DNA from 4 places in the Leptolyngbya sp. FACHB-261 genome. Region 2 is predicted to be linked to each of the others. Evidence: predicted binding sites of a transcription regulator. Region 2 holds the regulator's gene; each other region holds the start of a gene.

Region 1 (4,816 bases), on a different contig from region 2:
GACCCGTGCCCTGCGCCAAAAGCTCCTCATGATGCCACCCCCGTCCGAAATACCCGTCCGATCACCTCTTCAATCGGTGGATCCGTTACGGTCAGGTCCAATACCTCTAACTCAGCCAGAATCCGAGAGAGCGTGCGTGTTAATAAATCTCGCTTGATACAGAAGCGCACCGAACGCCCCTCGACGGATTCCAGGTCTCCGTAGGTTAAGAGATCGGCTTTGGCCATAGGCTGGGCCAGCTCAAGCTGAACCTCGCGGTAGGGAGCAAAGCGGTTGAACAGGCTCTCCAAGCTACCGTCATAGATCAGCCGTCCTTCGTGGATCAGCATCACGCGCTGACACAGCGCTGTAATGTCAGCCATGTAGTGGCTGGTTAGTAGAACTGTAGCGCCGTAGCGCTGGTTATACTCGCGTAAGAAATCGCGCACACTCACTTGAGCGTTGACATCCAGCCCCAACGTGGGCTCGTCTAGAAACAACACTGAGGGCTGGTGTAGCAGGGCAGCCAGCAGTTCAGCCTTCATGCGTTCGCCTAGGGAGAGCTTGCGCACAGGCTGGTTGAGCTTACCCGCTAGGCTCAGCATTTCGACCAATTCTCCCACCCGCCGCCGGAAGTCTGAGTCGGGAATGCCGTAAACGGCAGCATTGATTTTTAGAGAGTCAAGAGCGGGCAGATCCCAGATCAGTTGCTGCTTCTGTCCCATGACCAGCGTGATCTTTTGCAGAAACGCAGCTCGACGCTGGAAAGGCACATGCCCAGCCACCTTCACTCGCCCACCGGAGGGATAAATCAAGCCGGTCAGCATCTTCAGCGTGGTGGTTTTGCCCGCGCCATTGGGACCCAAAAAGCCTACAACCTCGCCTGGTTCGATCTGAAACGAGACTCCCTTCACGGCCTCGACTTGTTGGTACTGACGGCGCAGAAAATAGGAGAGGGTACCTGCTAAACCTGGTTCCTTGACTGCAATGGAATAGGCTTTGCGCAAGCCCTCAGCCACAATAATCGACATGCTTTTCCCTTGCTCTTTCCTGAAGTAGATGCAGGTAGATACTCACTCTAAACACTCAGACCCTGAGGTTGAGTTACCTACCAGCTTAAAGACGGATTGAAGTGCCACTCAGAGATTAAAGAATCAGAGATCAAAAAACTGCCCCTGATCCCAGGGGCAGAGATTGTAAGCACAGAACCAAACTGAAACGCAGGACGACCGACTGGCAGTCGGATTAGCGTCGTACTATTAGCAGTCGTAGTACAGAGCGAACTCGTAGGGGTGAGGACGCAGACGCATCGGGTTCACCTCGTTGTCGAGCTTGTACTCGATCCAGGTGTTAATGAAGTCCTCGGTGAAGACGTTGCCCTGGAGCAGGAATTCGTGGTCGGCCCGTAGAGCCTCCAACGCATCTAGTAGAGAGCCAGGAGTGGAGGGCACCTTGGCCAGTTCCTCGGGGGTCAGGTCGTAGATGTCTACGTCCAGAGGCTCACCCGGATGGATCTTGTTCTTGATCCCATCTAGGCCTGCCATCAGCATGGCAGAAAAGGCCAGATAGGGATTGGCGGTGGCGTCGGGGCAACGGAACTCTAGGCGCTTAGCCTTAGGGCTCTTGCCAGACAGGGGAATCCGGATCGAGGCCGAACGGTTGCCCTGAGAATAGGCTAGGTTGACTGGCGCTTCAAACCCAGGCACCAAACGCTTGTAGGAGTTGGTGGTGGGGTTGGTGAAGGCCAGTAGAGCGGGAGCGTGCCGCAGAATGCCGCCGATGTAGTGGAGAGCCATCTCGCTCAGGTCAGCGTAATTGCCTTCCTGGAAGAACAACGGCTGACCATCTTTCCAGATCGACTGGTGCGTGTGCATACCGGAGCCGTTGTCGTTAAACAGTGGCTTGGGCATGAACGTGACCGTCTTACCATAGCGCTTGGCGACGTTCTTGATGCAGTACTTGTAGGTCATCAAGTAGTCGGCAGCCTTGATCAGCTCAGCAAAGCGGAAGCCTAGCTCGCACTGACCACCGGTAGCAACTTCGTGGTGATGCTTTTCAATTGGCACTCCACACTTAGCCATCGTCAGGAGCATCTCGGTGCGGAGGTCCTGGGAAGAATCGGTAGGCGCAACGGGGAAGTAGCCTTCCTTGTAGCGAGGCTTGTAACCTAGGTTGCCACCTGGCTCTTCCCGCCCAGAATTCCAGCGGCCTTCCACTGAGTCGACGATGTAGAAGCCTTGGTGTTCAGTCTGGTCAAACTGAACGTTATCAAAGATGAAAAACTCAGCTTCCGGGCCAACGAAGGCAGTGTCACCAATGCCCGTGGACTTGAGGTAATCGACTGCCTTGGAGGCGATGACGCGGGGGCAACGGCTGTAGGGCTCACCCGTGCGCGGCTCAATAATTGAGCAGATGACGCTTAGGGTTGGCTCTTCCATGAAGGGATCGATCCAGGCCGTGGTCGGGTCCAGGACCATCGACATGTCCGATTCATTGATTGCCTTCCAGCCTCGGATGCTGGAGCCGTCAAAGGGCACGCCATCGGTGAAGGAACTTTCATCGATCTGGTCATAGTAGACCGAGAGGTGTTGCCAGGTGCCTGGCGTATCGATGAACTTCAGATCAATGATTTTGATGCCTTGATCTTTAATCAGACTCAAGATTTCTTGAGGGGTCTGGGCCATGAAATTCTCCTTAATCTCTGGCGCGTGGCGGGTTGACGACAGTTTCCGGTCGTGCCTTGCAAGCTCTGAACCAAGCTGATATCTAAAGCTGTCTGGCCCGCACAGCACCCACTCATCCTAGAGACAGAGCAGAGGCGATTTTGTAGTTTAGAATACCAATTCCGGGGTGAAACTGTTAAATGCCGATACAAAATCACAACTGGAACTGGCGGGCGTGGAACTGAGCGTAACGACCCTCTTGAGCCATCAATTCTTCGTGGTTTCCAGATTCCACCACGTGGCCCCGCTCCAGTACCAGAATGCGGTCAGCGTTGCGCACTGTGGTTAGGCGATGGGCAATCACCAAGACAGTTCGTCCCGGCATTAGGCGGGTCAAGGCTTCTTGCACCAGTGCCTCCGATTCTGCATCCAATGAGGAGGTAGCCTCATCGAGGATCAGAATGCGCGGGTCCAGGAGCACCGCCCGAGCAATGGCGAGGCGTTGACGCTGGCCACCGGAGAGGTTAACGCCCCGTTCGCCCACCCAAGTCTCATAGCTCTGAGGCAAGGCTGAGATGAAGTCGTGAGCATTGGCGATCTGCGCTGCTTCCTGAACTTTTTGCAGGTCGAAGCTGTCCTGACCAAAGGCAATATTTTGCGCGATCGTGCCGGTGAACAAGATTGTTTCCTGGGGCACGATACCGATCTGACGGCGCAGGCTACGTAGGGTCACGCTGCGGACATCGACGCCGTCGATCAGGATCTGACCGGCCTGAGGATCGTAAAAACGCAGGAGCAGATTGACCAGGGTGCTCTTGCCCGCGCCGGAGGAACCGACTAGCGCCACCACTTCGCCTGGCATCACCCGCAAGCTCAGGTTCTCTAAGACGGGCTGACCCAGTGCATAGCTAAAGCCAACCTGACAGAATTCCACCTTGCCAGTAATCGGCGGCAGATCGGGAGCTTGGGGCTGCTCAGTCACAGTGGGCTGAACCTGAAGCAGCTCAATCACCCGATCTGCTGAGGCTTCTGCCTGCTTAAGTTCATTGAAGTTGCTGGTTAGAAGATTAATGGGATCCATCAGCAGGGCAATGCCTGCAATAAAGCCCACAAACTGACTGCCGGTCAGGTTGCCCTGAGCAATTTGCCAACTGCCCAACCAAAACACCAGCAAGGCCCCCATCGCTTCCAAAAAACCCACGACTGGGTACTGAATTGCCTTGACCTGTTCGGCGGAATACTTAGCGCGCCGGTTGCGCTCGGCCTGGTATTTAAAGCGCCGTACCTCATAGTCCTCTGCCGCAAAGGCTCGCACCAACCGCACCCCAGAGAACACTTCGGTGAGCAAGGACGAGAGGTCGGAAATTCGGGACTGGCTGCGGCGTGACAAGGCCAGAAGGCGATTACCAAACCAACCGATTAGCAGACCGATCACCGGTGCCACCAGCAAAGTTGCCAAGGTCAGCTGCCAGTTCAAATAGACCATGTAGGCCAGAACTGCGATCAGTTGCAGTACACAGGGCACGAACTGGTGAAAGAACTTATTGATCACCTCGCCGATCCGGTCCACATCTTCCGTTAGCCGGTAGGACAGGTCGCCCGTTCGCGAGGTTTCAAAATAGTCCAAATTGAGCGTGTGCAGATGGGCGTAAACCCGATTGCGCACATCCATACCAATGCGCAGGGCAGCCTGTGCCATCAGCGAGTCTTGCCCATATTGCAGCAAGCCCCGCACCAGAAACACCAGCACGGTGACTCCTACTAGACGGCTGATCCCCTGTACATCGCCACGGCCCACATAATCGGCAATCAGCTGAGCCAGATGAGCCAGCAGTGGCATTGAGAGGACAAAGCCAATAGTGCAGACCGTCGCCACAGCAATGGTTGCAGTCTGTGGACGAAGATATGCCAGGAGCTGCCAGTAGGTAGAACGCTTCACAGACTCAGTTGCTTGATTTCCTTTTCCCACCCAACGAGTTTAGGGCGAATGGGGAATCTAGTCTGCAAAGGGGGTAGAGGACAAGACCTCAGCCCCACTAATCGTTCCACTCCCCTCGTAGGGGAACGGGTGGGTTAGAGCGGAGTTCGCGGGAGCGATCCCCCTCAAAGCCACCCCCAGTCTGCGATTGGTTTCGTAACCACTGTCGCAGCGCCTGCTCAACTAGCTGTGAGGG
Region 2 (4,816 bases):
AGGCGGCTCCTGCTTTGTTCGGACTGACTGGCCTAGCGGTGGCAGCTGTCGCCTTCTTCTTTGTCCCCATTCCCAACGTCAGGCCACCTGAGCCAGTCCCTTCCCAAACCTCCTCTAGCACAGCCACACCAGTCCCTACACCGACTGCCACCGCTCCGCCTACCATTAGTGATTCCCAAGCGATCAGCAGCCTGCGTCAGCAGATCTACGACGAGATTGACAAAGCTTGGAGAACGACCCCGACTTTCCGCAGCGATCTCACCTACCGGCTCTCGGTCAATGCCAATGGCTTACTGACTGGCTACCGAGCTCTGGATGCAAACTCGGAGCAGTTTGTCAGAGATACGCCTTTACAATCCCTGCTCTACGTACCGGTGCCTACGCCCAATGCCACTCCCTCACCCGTTGAGACGTCCTCAACCTCGCAGGAGCCAACCGCACAGTTCGAAGCCACGTTCACACCGGACGGCAAGCTGAGTGTAGAACCCTACACGGAACCGGCTACAAGCGAAAGCGAGACTGCGACACCAGCAGCCTCGCCTTGACATAAATGAAAGCTCAAGTAACCTCCCTAGTCCAAACAGGGCTACGGAGGTTACTTATTTAGGCTCGATTGGATCTTAAATACCCCTGCCTTATACCTGCTTATGGCTAGGCTAAAGGCAACTAGACAGGCTAGTCCAGGGTTGCAGACGATTGCAGGTGGGCTTCTAAGAACCACAGGCGCATATCAACGGCGCGCGAGATCTCGGTGTAGAGATCAGCGGTGTCCTTGTCTCCTAGAGAATCAGAGTCGTCAATAGCCGTACGGATGCGGCTGCTGTACTGGCCGTAGCGCTCGACGAGGGCTTCGACGTGCTCTCTGCCTTCAACAGCTCCCAGGGGATACTCCGGTAAGGCAGAGGCCTCTGCGGCCATGCGCGCCGTTCCTTGGGCAATGCCACCGAGCGTTGTCGCTCGTTCAGCCAATAAATCCACGAAGCCCAGCACTTCCGTCGCTAGCTCATCAAACAGCAGATGCAGCTGGTAGAAGTTCATGCCCTTGACGTTCCAGTGAGCTTGCTTCACTTGGGTGTAAAGGTCGAGCGTGTCGGCCAGGTGCTGGTTCAACATGCCGATTAGCTGCGTGCGCTTCTCAGCAGGGATGTTGATGCGGCTCTGATACTGTGCGGTCTTTGCCGTCTTGGTCTGACTGACTGCCATCTTTAACTCTCCTGTCGCAGAGATACTAAAACGAACTCATTACGACTACGCTTAGTCTAGCAAGAAATGCCCTACTCTGTCAAAGGCGCAGTTGTCAAGCGTGCTTAAACCACGTCTGTAGGCGGAGTGAGATTAAGCTCCCATGATCTCGTAGCCACCGTCTACATAGATGATTTGGCCGGTGATGCCACTCGACAAGTCACTACACAAGAAGGCAGCCGTATTGCCCACTTCCAAGGGGGTAACCGAACGGCGGAGAGGCGCTACTTCTTCAACATGGTGGATCATGTCCAGGATGCCGCCAATTGCTGAGGATGCCAGTGTTCGAATCGGACCGGCAGAGATGGCATTCACGCGAATGTTTTGGGGGCCCAGCTCGGCAGCTAGATAGCGAGTGTTGCACTCAAGAGCGGCTTTAGCAGTGCCAGCTAGGTTATAGCCTGGGATCACCCGTACCCCGCCGAGGTAGCTGAGCGTTACTACGCTGCCTCCTTGAGTCATCAGGTGCTTTGTAGCTCCGCACAGTTGGACCAGTGAGTAGGCGCTGATATCAAGGGCTTGATTAAAGCCAGCGCGGGAGATGTCGCTGAAATTGCAAGTGAGGTCTTCTTTATTCACGAAAGCAAGGCAATGGATCAAGATATCCAGGCGACCCCACTTTTCCTGAATAGCAGCGACCATCTCCTCGATCTGCGCATCATTCTGGACATTGCAAGGCAGAAGCAAATCTGGGGCTAGTGGCTCGACCAACTCGGCAACCTTAGCGCGATAGCGATCTCGCTCATCGGGCAGGTAGGTGATAGCGAGGTTGGCTCCAGCCTTGTGCAAGGACTGGGCAATACCCCAGGCAATAGAACGATTGTTGGCAATGCCAGTGACCAGCGCATTTTTTCCGGTCAGGTCAAGCATGGATCTCTCCAGATCGGGTGGCGGCGTGACGAGATCTTACGATACAGCAGCCCTGCCTCTCTCCCGCTCCAGAATCCAGTCTCGTATCACCGCTCAGCAAAACTAAAGTCTGTTGTGATACCGTTTGGTCAAAATTGGTTACCTGTAATACAAACCGCAAGCCTTGAGTAGGTTTAAGTGATGAAAACTTAGTCAGGGCGTTCAGCAAGCCTTGAGATCATCCAGACCGGGAGGGATAGAGGTGGGGAAGGAACGATGGTTGTGACCCAAGATCGGCCTCTAGCGGCGGTTTTCCGCCAGATGAACAATGGTCTATTTCCGCCGATGGTGGAAACCTTCGAGCGGGGTAAGACAATCTTTTTCCCGGGTGACCCAGCGGAGCGAGTTTACTTTCTGCTCAAGGGAGCGGTCAAGCTTTCGCGGGTCTATGAAGCAGGTGAAGAAATCACCGTCGCCTTGCTACGCGAAAACAGTGTCTTCGGCGTGCTGTCTCTGATTACGGGCAACCGCTCTGACCGCTTCTATCACTCTGTGGCCTTCACCCCGGTGGAACTGGTTTCAGTGCCGATTGAGCAGGTGGAGAAAGCGCTCAAGGAAGACCCAGAACTCTCAATGGTGTTGCTGCGTGGCCTCTCCTCGCGCATTTTGCAAACCGAGATGATGATTGAGACCCTGGCCCACCGCGATATGGGCTCTCGTCTGGTGAGCTTCTTGCTGATCCTCTGCCGTGACTTTGGTGTGCCGGGCGCAGAGGGCGTCACCGTGGATCTGAAGCTCTCGCACCAAGCCATTGCTGAGGCTATTGGCTCTACGCGAGTTACCGTCACTCGGCTGCTGGGCGACTTGCGTAAGCAAAAGATGATCTCAATTCATAAGAAAAAGATCACGGTCCATAATCCAGTGCTGCTGGGCCGCCGTTTCACCTAATTTTTCAGGATCTCTAGAGGCGCAGCCTTCAGCTAGACTGCACCCATGACTTCAACTTTCATGCCCGATTTGTCCGCCCTGCTCCCCATCGCCCGCAACGCTGCTTGGGGCGCAGCCGATATTCTGCTGGAGCACTACAACGGCCACAGCGATTTGCAGGTAGACGAGAAGAAGGACGGCCCTGTTACGGCTGCAGATCTAGCCGTGAATCGTCATCTTCTGTCTACGCTTCAAACTGCCTTGGGCAATGAGCATTTTGCCTACCTCAGCGAGGAGACAGCTGACGTACCCAGCCGTTTTGAGAAACAGTGGGTTTGGATCATTGATCCGCTGGATGGCACTCGCGACTTTATTGACCGCACTGGCGAGTTTGCCGTTCATATTGCGCTGGTGCATCAAGGCCGTCCGGTATTGGCTGTCGTCGCTTATCCGATGGTGCAGAAGCTCTACACCGCTGTGCAAGGCCAGGGCAGTCAGGTAGAAACTCGGGATGGCACTGCTCATGCCTTGCAGGTGTCTGACCGGCAGCAGCCTGAGCAAATGCGTTTGATTGTGAGCCGCAGCCACCGGGACGGCAAGCTAGACCGCTTACTGGCCAAACTTCCAAAGGCGGACCAGCGGGCTGTTGGCAGCATTGGCTGTAAGTTCGCTTCGATCACAGAGCAGGAGACCGACTTCTACGTAGCCCTCTCTGGCAAAAGCGCACCCAAGGATTGGGATCTAGCTGCACCTGAACTAATTTTGACGGAAGCAGGTGGTCAGGTTAGCCGCTTTGACGGCAGCCTGCTGGAGTACAACCGCGCTGATGTGAGCCAATGGGGCGGCATCCTGGCCAGCAATGGCCATGCCCATAACAAGCTTTGTGCATTGGCAGAAGCAGCACTTGCAGAGGTGACATGAGAATGGCTGAGGGGTAACTTGGCTTAAGCTATACCAAGGCTTAGGCCAGCGGCTCCCCTCAATCTTCCAGGGATTTTCGTGTTGAACCTCGTTCAGCACCTCTAGGCTGCTTACCTGACATCAGAGGCTCTGTGAAGCTGAAGTGAGGCATCAGCCAACTTTCTTTTTGGCTGATGAAGACTCTGAGGAGAGTCCATTTCGAGTGTTTCAGTAAAAATACTAGTCACTTATTATCAGGCTGTGCAGCCAAAACTTCTGACGCTTTTTGCATCTACCCGTTGAATATGAGCATCTGCAACTATGGATATCATTGCTCAGTCTAGGGCAGATGGATTGCAGTATTAAGCAAGGAGTTGCATAAGCCAATGTAGAACGTTAAAGATACTCCTAGCCAGATTGCTAATCAGCTAGATGAGTTTCCTGATAACGCTCTAAAGGATTGTATATAGCTGGTGGACTTCTAGTTTCCACTTGCCTAGAGTTCAGTCGCACCCTAGCTGTTCTAGCTGAGGAGTACCTTGATGCATCTATTGCCAAAACTTGCCTGCAAAAACTATCTCGGCTTGGTTCAGCTACCCGCCGCTCTATTGTAAATACTTCTCGGGGTAGATGGCAATCTTCCTCTAGGTTCTGACTTTCACCGGCTACAGGCTTAGGTTGCTATCTCATTCATTGCAGACTTGCTTAGACAGACGCCGGGAGCGAACTGAGCAGGTTTAGCTTAGCAGTAGGCTGCTGTTGGACATTTGGCAAGATGTTCACTGTGTCTACTAAGCACTGTTACTCAGTTTTTTTGTAAGAATGCTTTCCGTCGCGCTTATTGCGCCTCCCTTTTTCAGGTTATTCGTCTGTATCTTTGATATTTCTAGATAAATTT
Region 3 (4,816 bases), on a different contig from region 2:
CCCTTTTTAACCTGATGGGCGTTTGGCCCTTAATCTACGGCTGTCTACTCTTTATTGACGGCAGAATGCAGAAGCCACCGGCTTGGCCATTTGCAGGGGCGATGCTGGCAGTTGGTGCTTTTGCGCTTTTGCCCTATCTGGCATTACGCAAGCCCAACGGTGAGTTTCACGGAGCCAAAGGTCTTTGGCTGAAAATACAAGATTCCCGCTGGACAGGCGTGCTTCTGGGCCTTGGAGCCGTAGTCTTGCTCGTTTATGGTCTTAGCAATGGCGACTGGCAGGACTTTGCCCAACAGTGGCAAACCAGCCGTTTCATCCACGTCATGAGTCTCGATTTTTGCTTACTCTGTGTGCTGTTCCCTGCTCTGCTGGGTGACGATATGGCTCGCCGTGGCTTGAGCAACCCGCTAGTGTTTTGGGGAGTTGCCTTGGTTCCCCTGTTGGGATCGGCTGCTTATCTAGCGCTGCGTCCGCCGCTCATACCAACACTGGTGACACCTGACCCTCTGCCTGCTAAGGCTGAAGCTCAAGGCTCGTAGTCGCTCTCTACTGAAGGCCCTTCAAACAAAAAAGCTCCTGGCAAAAAACAGACTAAAGCTCCGCCTGTAGGTAAGATCTGCGTACTGGGCCGGGTACAAAGATAAACTCAACAAGTTGCCCAACAGTTACTCAACTGGTCGGGTAGGAGAACAACAGTGGGATGCTTGATTCGTCTGGCGATTGGGCTCATGGTCGGGCTGTTTGGTCTGCTGAGCTACTGCACTACCACTGTCGAGAATCCGATTACTGGCGAGACCCAACGGGTACAACTGACGGCTCGTCAGGAAGTTTCGCTAGGTTTGCAAGCTCGTTCAGAGATGGCAGCTCAGCATGGTGGCCTCTATCCTGACTCAGGCTTGCAGCAATATGTTGACCAGGTTGGGGGGCGAGTTGTGCAGCAGTCTGTTGTGGCTCAGTCTCCCTATCCTTTCGAGTTTCACTTACTGCGAGATCCGCAAACAGTGAATGCATTTGCATTACCAGGCGGTCAGGTATTTGTAACGGCTGGTTTGCTTCGGTTACTGTCTTCGGAAGCGCAGCTAGCAGCTGTGCTCGGGCATGAAGCTGGACATGTAATAGCACGGCATGGAGCCGAACATTTGGCTAAGCAACAGCTTGGCTCAGCGTTAGTCACCGCAGTGGGCGTGGCGACCACGGATGAACAGGGGCGTGGACAACAAGCGGCAGTCTTGGCAGTAGCAGTCAATCAGCTAGTCAGCTTGAGATACGGCAGGGATGACGAACTCGAAAGTGACCGCTTGGGTTTTCGCTTTATGACCGAGGCGGGTTATAACCCTCAAGCAATTGTGGAGCTGATGCGTGTATTGGGCGCCGCAGGAGGGGGTAGGCAATCGGAGTTTTTCAGCTCTCACCCTAGCCCTAGCAATCGCATTGAACGTCTGCAAGCTTTGATTGCAGAGAACTATCCTAATGGCGTTCCTCAAAATCTAGAGTTGGGGCGAGAGCGCTTTAGTCAAATCGTTGGCTCCCGACTCCCGGGTCGGGGTTAAGACCCCTTCAGCATAAGGGGGGAAGCCTCTATTCCGGTCTGCAAAATCTCTAGCCATGATCAGCAAAGCAGAAATGCAACATGGCTCATTGCTGGAGATTTATTTATGCTGAACCGAAGCATCAAAAATTGGTTGAGATGTAGCAGTTTAGGCACGTTAAGCCTAGGGTGGACTCTGTCTGCTACACCCAGCCTAGCCTGCTCTCAAAACCTGGAGCCAGAACAAGAAATCGCTGCCATTACCGCTGCAATCTCAGAGCAGGAAAGTGGCGACGATTACCAGGCTGTGAACCCTGAGTCTGGCGCTTTAGGGCGCTGGCAAGTTTTACCTGAGAATGTCATTAGCTGGTCCCAAGAAGTCCTCGGTGAAGTTGTCTCGACCGATGAATTTCTAGAAAACCCAGACATCCAGGATCAAATCGCTGCTTATAAGCTAAGCCAGTATTACTACGAAGCTTTGGGACAGACAGGAGACTCTTGGGAGGCTAAACGCTTTGTAGCAGCTAAGTGGTACAGCGGTGAAGGTAGTTTGTGGGGTGATACCGAGCCGCAAGTTTTCAACGGGCAACTCTATCCTTCAATCGCTGAATATTCTCTCGAAGTTGCTAGCAAGGCTGAGCAAATTGAGCAATGCGAATCGCTTTAAATGAGCTAGTTAAGCGACTTAAAGCTTAGGGTCAAGGAGCTGATTTCTGCGCCTTGACTGCTCGCTCCGTTCTATCTGGACCGCCCAAATAGGCCGAGCCGCGATAGCACAATTCGACTCGCCGCCGACTTGGTCTGACCTTGGCCACCAACTTCGGTTGCTCAAAGGCTTGCCCCCGATACATTCCCCGGATGGTTTCTGGTCCGCGTTGAATCTCTGCTCTGGGCAGCTCAAAAGGCTGCCCACGGTACCGGCCTCGGATGGCTTCAGGTAGGAGGCCAACAATCGAGAGGATGTAACCGTGGCTGGCTCGACGAAAAGATAGGTGCATTTGAGGTTATCTCCAGAAGCTGAGAAATTGAAAGGTTATTGATTTTATTTCTGTATCTATTGTTACCGAATCTTTTCGATACCTAACTTTAGCCGAACAGGAAGATTCGGCTGTCTAGCTGGAGACTGAGCTAGATGTATTCGTCGCTTAAGAATTGGTAGAAAGCCTACCAGAAAGCCTTTGCGCTTAAGAGGCAGGGGGAGCCGCACTAGAGGCAGGGATTTGTGACAACCAGTAATGCAAGCCAATCATCAGAACAACCAGTGGCAGCATCATTACTGGAATGCTCTCTAGACCCACTCGGTCGGCGAGCCAACCCACGGCTGTTGGAATCACTGCTGCGCCAAAACCAGCTAGACCAGTCATTAAGCTAATCGCGCCTGGAACTAGATGCGCGGGTAGCCGTTGTGGCATCAACCAAATAGTGGTGGGAAAGATGGTGGCTAGGGCCAAGCCCAACAGAGGCAGGCTCAATAGTTGCCCTGGCAGCAGCCACCAAGCCAGCAACCCAACCGTTAATAGAGCGAGTGAGCCGCTGATGCTTTTGACGGCACCGACTAGGGCCACTACTCGCCCGGTCAGTAAACGCCCCAGACTAAGCCCGAACCAGTAAGCACTGACGCTGTAGCCTGCGACGAGTTCTGGGGTGCCCCGACTGATCGTTTGAACACTGTAGGCCCAATTACCCAGAGAGCTTTCCAGACCGACATAAACCATTAGAAACAGGCTGGCTGCCAGGATGACTGGCATTTTGAGCGCGAGACGCAGACTAGCCCTAGCACTGGGAGCAGCAGTATCTAGTTTGGTTGTTAGCGACCGATCTTGAGTCACCACCGCCCAAAGCAGAGCCAGCACCAGTATCCCAACCATTACCGCAAATACCAGGTAAACCTGTCGCCAGTTCAAGGCCAAGGCCAGCAACGTTGTGGCAATGGCTGGACCCAACAAGGCCCCAAGCCCATAGAAGGCATGCAGGATACCCATCAGATCGGCGTTGCGCTGGTCATTTGCAAGATAGGTGTTGATACCTGCATCGATCCAGCCAATGCCCAGGCCGAAGAGCACTCCAGTCGCCACCATCAGGGGCCAACTAGCTACCACAGCATAAATTCCCAAGCAGCCTGCCAATAGGGTCGCTGCTAACAGCAATAGGCGAGCTAAGCCTAACTGGCTGCTGAGCAAACTGCTGCTGAGCGCAGCCACCAGATAGCCAATGACCTGACTAAGGAACAGCAGGGTAATCGTGGCCGGGGTCAGCTGATACGTCGTCAAGATTGAAGGCAGCAATACGCCTAATCCGCCCTCAGCCACACCGATGGCAATGAAGGCATAAAAGGAAATCGCTACGCCAAGCCAGCGCACTCTGTAACCATGACTGGGTTGGTTCATAAATGAGGGGTAGAAGCATCACCTGAATCATCAGCCGACTCCCAGGGTTGCATATCGCTAAGTCTATGCAACCCCAGAAGCAACGCTAGGAACGACTACCGGCAGTGGGCTGAGCGGCAGCGGTACCAGGAATCGTGATGTCAACTGCCTGAACAGTTTCTGTGGGCTTCAAGGTACTCAGTGACGGACGAATCGCCTTAGAGTTACCTGCCACTAGGATAGTGAGCTGGTCAGGTTTGAGGTGTGCTTTCGCGACTCGCTGAATATCGGCAACCGTGGTTGCCTGCACGCCGCGTTGGTACTGAAAGATAAAGTCTTTGGGATAGCCAAAATACTCGTAGCGCATCAAGCGCGACAGGGTTTGTGAACGATCCTCAAAGTTGAAGACAAAGGAACTGAGAACCGAGTCTTTCGCGAGTTGCAGTTCTTGCGCTGTGACGGGTTCACGCTGAACCCGTTCAATTTCTTCAATGACTGAACGGATCATCTGCACCGTCGCGTCGGACCGGGTTTCACCGCCAGCAATGAAGATGCCTGGGTAGTCAAAGTTGGCAGACCAGTAACCGTAAACCGAGTAAGCAAGACCCTGGCGTGTGCGGATATTCTTCACCATCCGACCACTCAAGCCATTGAGCAACTCATTGAGGACCGTGAGTGGAAAATAATCGGGATCGCGACGCAAGCCACCAATGTGCCCCAGATGCACATAGCTCTGAGTGAGTTGGGGTTGCTCAATGAAAAACACGCCCTTGGCATTTTTGCCATTCACCTCAGGCAAGGGGGGAACCTGAAGGCCCGGTTGAGCCGGCCAATCAGCAAATAATTGGCGCAATTTTGCTGCCATCTCGTCGGTCTTGAAGTCACCAATCACCCCCAGCAGCATGTTGTTGGGATGAAACCA
Region 4 (4,816 bases), on a different contig from region 2:
GAGATCGGGGTTCGGTGAGGGGCTGGCTTGTGGGGTCGGCGTAGCGGTTTGGGCCAGCAGAGGGGCTTGCCAGCCACCAACACTACAGCCAATCCCGCACGCGAGGGTGAATCCCAAAAGAAAGCGGACCTGACTTTCAGATCCGCCCCAATTTAATTGCTTCATGCCTTGAATTAACGGACAGTTCCCGGTGCCGCAGCAGGCACTGGCTTCATAAAATACAGGCGGATCAATTGCCAGCCGATGCCCAGAATCGGAGGTACCTTTTGCAAGGACTGGATCAGTGCCGGAGCATTAGATTTGCCAATGGCAGACAGTCTACGAGCCTTGTCCACGCAATTATCCAGGCGAGCGGTGAACTCCGGATTGGCCGTATCGAGAACAACTGGGAAAACCTTAGCGGCATCACGGTTAGTCTTCTCGATCACATCCAAGTCATAATCGCGAGGATTCATGCCCAGGAGTTGATAAAACTCAGGACGGAGAGCCACATCGTTCATGTACATGGTGGCGAACACCGACAACAGGAAGAAGCGGCACCACAACTTCGCTTTCCAGTCATTCAAAAACTGGGGCTGCGACTTCATCAACAGCGCGAAGAAGTCACCGTGGCGGCTTTCATCCTGGCACCAATTCTCGAAGAATTGGAAGATGGGGTAGATGCGATTTTCGGGATGCGCTTCCAGGTGGCGATAGATTTTGATGTAGCGCCAGTAGCCAATTTTCTCGGACAGATAAGTCGCGTAGAAAATAAACTTGGGTGCGAAATAGGTGTAGCTCTTACTCTTGGTTAAGAATGACAGGTCCAGCGCCAGATTGAAGTCTGACATGGCCTTGTTGAGGAAACCTGCATGACGCGCCTCGTCACGGCTCATCAAGTTGAAGCATTCCGCCAAAACAGGGCTGCTGTCTTTGAGCTTGCGTGAGAGTTCCTTATAAAGCAGAAAGCCTGAAAATTCAGCAGTACAAGAACGCTCTAGAAACTCGACAAACAAGCGGCGGGCTTCCGGGTCGAGGTGATCCAGCGACTGATTGAAGGCATCCCCACGCACGAAATGGTGACGATTGTAGTCCGTGCGGAACTCATCTAGGAGTGCCTGAAAGTCAGCTTCTCGGCTGGAGATATCCAGCTCAGCCATCTCCTCGAAGTTGGTGGTGTAGAAGCGGGGCGTCAGGATCGTGTCCTTAGACGGAACCTTCACGCCGGGGCGCTGCTCTTGGAGCGAGTCTGCTTTATGAAGGGAATCTACCATCGTCTCTTGCTTTGACCTGAACGCTTGCTAACTGAGGATTAGTGTCATCAGTCTACCAGTGCCCTCGGCTTGCAACGAGCGTTTGAGAGGGGTGAAGCGTTAAGAAGTATTGCCTGAGCTAAACGGTTTGAGTATGACTAGGGGCAGCTTGCAGGTGGATTGAGTGGTGAGACTACCCCTAGAACTCATGCAGCCTTAGCTTGAATAGGGTGTGGGCAAGAACAGGCTCTTGGGCAGCGCCGCATGACAGCCCTGGCGCATATCCACCACCTGTGTCACGCCAAAATCTACCGCAACAGACATCAAGGTGTAGGCTTCATCAGCGCTCATGGCTCGCTTCGTTTGTAGAAACTTCAACATTTGATCCGCTGATTGACGCATGGCCTTGTTGAGGTCTTCATTGAAGCCGTGGGTAATCCAATGGGTATCAGTTTCCAGAATGGGATTGGTAATGGGGAAATCTTTGATCACAAAGATCTGAAGATAGCCATTGAGCGAAGCTTCAATTGCAGTGCCAGCCAGTTCGGCATCACCTTGAGCCATGTGCGGATCACCGATAAAGAAATTGGCTCCTCTATTGAAAACCGGGTAATACATCGTGGCTCCAGCGCCGATGCGCCAGTTGTCAATATTGCCGCCAAAAGGACCCGGTGGGATACTGTTAATCCGCCCACTTTCACCTGGCGCTACACCCATAACGCCGAAGTGAGGACGCATAGGAATCGCAACTTTGGTTTTGAAAGGTTGACGGCTAGCAGCATCAGGAGCAGTTACAAAACCGGCTTTGTCATACAGCGGTCGCCCTTTGAAATCATAGGCAAATGCTGGTTGAGCTAGACCCGCCTCAAAGTCGAGTTTATAGATAGTAATGCGCTCTTTTTTGAAGGCGTCGTAGAGGTAGCCCCAGTGGGCAGCAATGTTACTGCCATAGGGCAGCCGTGGCTGAGTTTTCAGAATTCGGACCATCAGCGTATCGCCTGGCTCCGCGCCTCGGACGGCAATCGGGCCAGTCATCACATGCACGCCTGGGCCCCGGTCAGTTACCTTGTCATAGACTTCTTTGACCCCCGTATCCATCAGTAAATCGGGAGCATCCCCTGCGTGATGTGTGAGGGCTTCGACATAGACAATATCGCCAGAGTCAATCGTCAAAACGGGAGGCAGAGTTTTATCAAAAAAGCCCCAAAAGCAAGTCTGTGGTGTGGCTTTGAGGATGTGAATATTACCAGCATCGCGAATTGAATCAGCGGCTGCAACGGTTTCTGCCTGGGCTTGTTCTGGGTTGCGTAAGAAACCAACTGCGTAATCTGCACCTAACGCTGCGGCGGCCCCGCTAGAAACTAAAAAGGCCCGCCGCGACTGCTTCGATAAAAATTGCGCTGGGGGATCCGGTTCACTCACTTCCGAATCAAGATTTGCTAAGCCATGCGTGTGATCATTACAGTCATGACCTACTCCATGATCCGATCGAGGATTTTGCTCGGAATCGTGCTCATGTTGCGCCATCAATCATTCTCCATGCCTCTAAAGGCCTGCAACATCAGCCCGGATTTTAGAGAGCTAGAACGCTGTTTTTTGTATTCTTAAACACGAAGACTTGAGGCTCAACATAAATTAAAAACCTAAAGTAAAAAAAGCAAAAAAACGGTGTCAACTGCGGTTGAAAATGCACAAACAGAGCTTTGAATTCAGTTTGCTCGTAATGTTTTAAGAGTTGATTCTATGCTCTGATTGCCCCTTTGCTGCCAAACAAACTGTTTTGGGGCGCAAAAATCACTCGACTAGGTGAATCCATTGGATGAGGGCAAAAGCGCCTGGACGGTGTGAGCCTAAGCCTGGGAACTTCCTGCTCCCCAACTAGGTCAGCTCAATTCCGAGCCTTGATTTTGGTCGCTACCTTCGTTTAGTCCCTGCCTCTGGATCCGAAATTGCTCATGAGAGTCGCCTCGCTACTTGGTCTGGCCTGTTTGCTCGGTGCTTGTGCAAGGTCTGCACCGAATCTTGTCTCTGGCAGTCCCACTGCAACTGAACCGCCGGCCAATTGTCCTGCCCCAGTTAGCGACTTGCCTACGCCTAGCACCTCATTCTATGAAGCGGATGGTTCCAAAGCCACTGTCAACTTCGTGAATGCTAATGACCGCTTTGACTATCGCCCTCGCAACATTGTTAGTGATAGCGACACAATCAAGTTTCAAGCTCGGGAATACGATTTCGTTTATTGTCGAGCCAACCAATCCTGGACGGTTCAACCGGGTACTTTACCCGCAGAACTTGCTAGACCAGAAAGTTATCAGCAAGCTAGCAATCCACCTCTAAACCGGGTCGAATTCCAGGATCAAACTTACGAATATCGAGCCCTGACTCGCGATGACAAAGTCATTTTCGAGGTAGGTAAAGCTCAGAGTAGCCCGCCCCAGCAGCAGGTGCTCTACACCTTAGAGGAAGTGAAACAAGCGGGGGTGGGAGTGGGCTTGGGCTCTGCTTCAGCAACCACACCAGTCGTCTATAACAATCAGCTCTGGTGGGCAGTCACCTCCCAACAAGGGGAAGGGAATGCCGGTATTGCTACCCTGGTCAACTATGACCCCAAAACCCAGAAATTAACACTGGTTAAACCCAAGACCTTACAGATTCAGCAAATTACTGATCTAGCAATTACGGGCAAACCAACCGCACCAACCTTTTGGCTGGGCACCATGCGCTCTGGCGAAGGTAATCCGTCTCTTTCCAGCTTGGGCCTAGTCGCTTATCGCCCTGGAGTGCAAGATCCTAACCAGGGTTCGATGACCTCTTACAACGTCAACAACAGTCCCATAGTTGGTGCCATACCGCAAAAATTGAAGCTTGAACAAGATACTCTCTGGGTCAGCACTGGTAACGGGGTTTGTGCCTTGCAATGGGCAAATCCCGAAGTGACTCAAAGCTGGTCTTGCTGGCGGTTTACGGCCACAGCCGAGCTACCCCAATCCGGCTTGGCGCTCTTTAAGAGTCTGACTCAAAAAGAGCCAGGAACCACAACGCTACAGCCAGATGCCGGTCCGGTTGAAGTTCTGTGGTGGATGCCCTTAAACCTGACTGAAGCTAACCCCACGGGCCGCTACGAAATCCGTTATGAGCCAGGCTTTACGGCAACCATCAACACGGGGATTTCACCCCTGCCGGAGCAGGCAGTTCGTGTCCCCGATACGCCTGCTGTTTACTGGCCCGCTTCTGACTGGCACTGGAATGGCGAACGGTTTGTTCGCAGCTTAGACGAAGTTCCAGTCAATTATTCTGGCGGTGGTTTTCGTGGCGTTGGGCCTGAGCCAAACTTCTTGCAACAAAACAACTGGAACGCTATGCGCGGTGATTTAGATCTGCTCAATGCCAATGAGCAATCGATTGAGGTGCGCTATCACTCGGCTTGGGCAGAAGACGTTGCCCTGAAACCCCGACCCACAGTAATAGCTCAAGAGCCCGTTGCTAATCGCCAGCCCAACCCTCTAGCTGTGAAAGCAACTCCCTAAGTAGTTTGGCTTGATAGTTTCTTGCTGGTTTGGTTCATTAGTTTTAAGCCTGCTTTT

The links. The regulator NtcA, encoded in region 2, controls nitrogen genes in cyanobacteria. The targets are predictions, from matches to a motif close to TTTGTANNNNNNNNTACAAA.
Region 1: glnA (type I glutamate--ammonia ligase) is a predicted target of NtcA. The motif match lies at 2,803-2,822, and genes of this name have one in related genera.
Region 3: H6F94_RS20955 (DUF4278 domain-containing protein) is a predicted target of NtcA. The motif match lies at 2,576-2,595, and genes of this name have one in related genera.
Region 4: H6F94_RS27230 (acetamidase/formamidase family protein) is a predicted target of NtcA. The motif match lies at 2,828-2,847, and genes of this name have one in related genera.

The regions. Positions count from the first base shown of each region.
Region 1 is NZ_JACJPL010000027.1:394,174-398,989, reverse strand. It holds gene H6F94_RS21460 (ABC transporter permease) at 1-30, opposite strand, end outside; gene H6F94_RS21455 (ABC transporter ATP-binding protein) at 27-1,010, opposite strand; gene glnA (type I glutamate--ammonia ligase) at 1,239-2,663, opposite strand; gene H6F94_RS21445 (ABC transporter ATP-binding protein) at 2,857-4,581, opposite strand; gene H6F94_RS21440 (hypothetical protein) at 4,679-4,816, opposite strand, start outside.
Region 2 is NZ_JACJPL010000001.1:446,855-451,670, forward strand. It holds gene H6F94_RS02035 (DUF4335 domain-containing protein) at 1-545, shown strand, start outside; gene dps (DNA starvation/stationary phase protection protein Dps) at 676-1,203, opposite strand; gene fabI (enoyl-ACP reductase FabI) at 1,336-2,112, opposite strand; gene ntcA (global nitrogen regulator NtcA) at 2,368-3,039, shown strand; gene H6F94_RS02055 (3'(2'),5'-bisphosphate nucleotidase CysQ family protein) at 3,085-3,939, shown strand.
Region 3 is NZ_JACJPL010000027.1:286,497-291,312, reverse strand. It holds gene H6F94_RS20970 (DUF2834 domain-containing protein) at 1-539, shown strand, start outside; gene H6F94_RS20965 (M48 family metalloprotease) at 696-1,550, shown strand; gene H6F94_RS20960 (transglycosylase SLT domain-containing protein) at 1,656-2,195, shown strand; gene H6F94_RS20955 (DUF4278 domain-containing protein) at 2,227-2,526, opposite strand; gene H6F94_RS20950 (MFS transporter) at 2,713-3,915, opposite strand; gene H6F94_RS20945 (M16 family metallopeptidase) at 4,001-4,816, opposite strand, start outside.
Region 4 is NZ_JACJPL010000031.1:462,707-467,522, reverse strand. It holds gene H6F94_RS27240 (hypothetical protein) at 1-165, opposite strand, end outside; gene acsF (magnesium-protoporphyrin IX monomethyl ester (oxidative) cyclase) at 174-1,253, opposite strand; gene H6F94_RS27230 (acetamidase/formamidase family protein) at 1,449-2,759, opposite strand; gene H6F94_RS27225 (hypothetical protein) at 3,188-4,759, shown strand.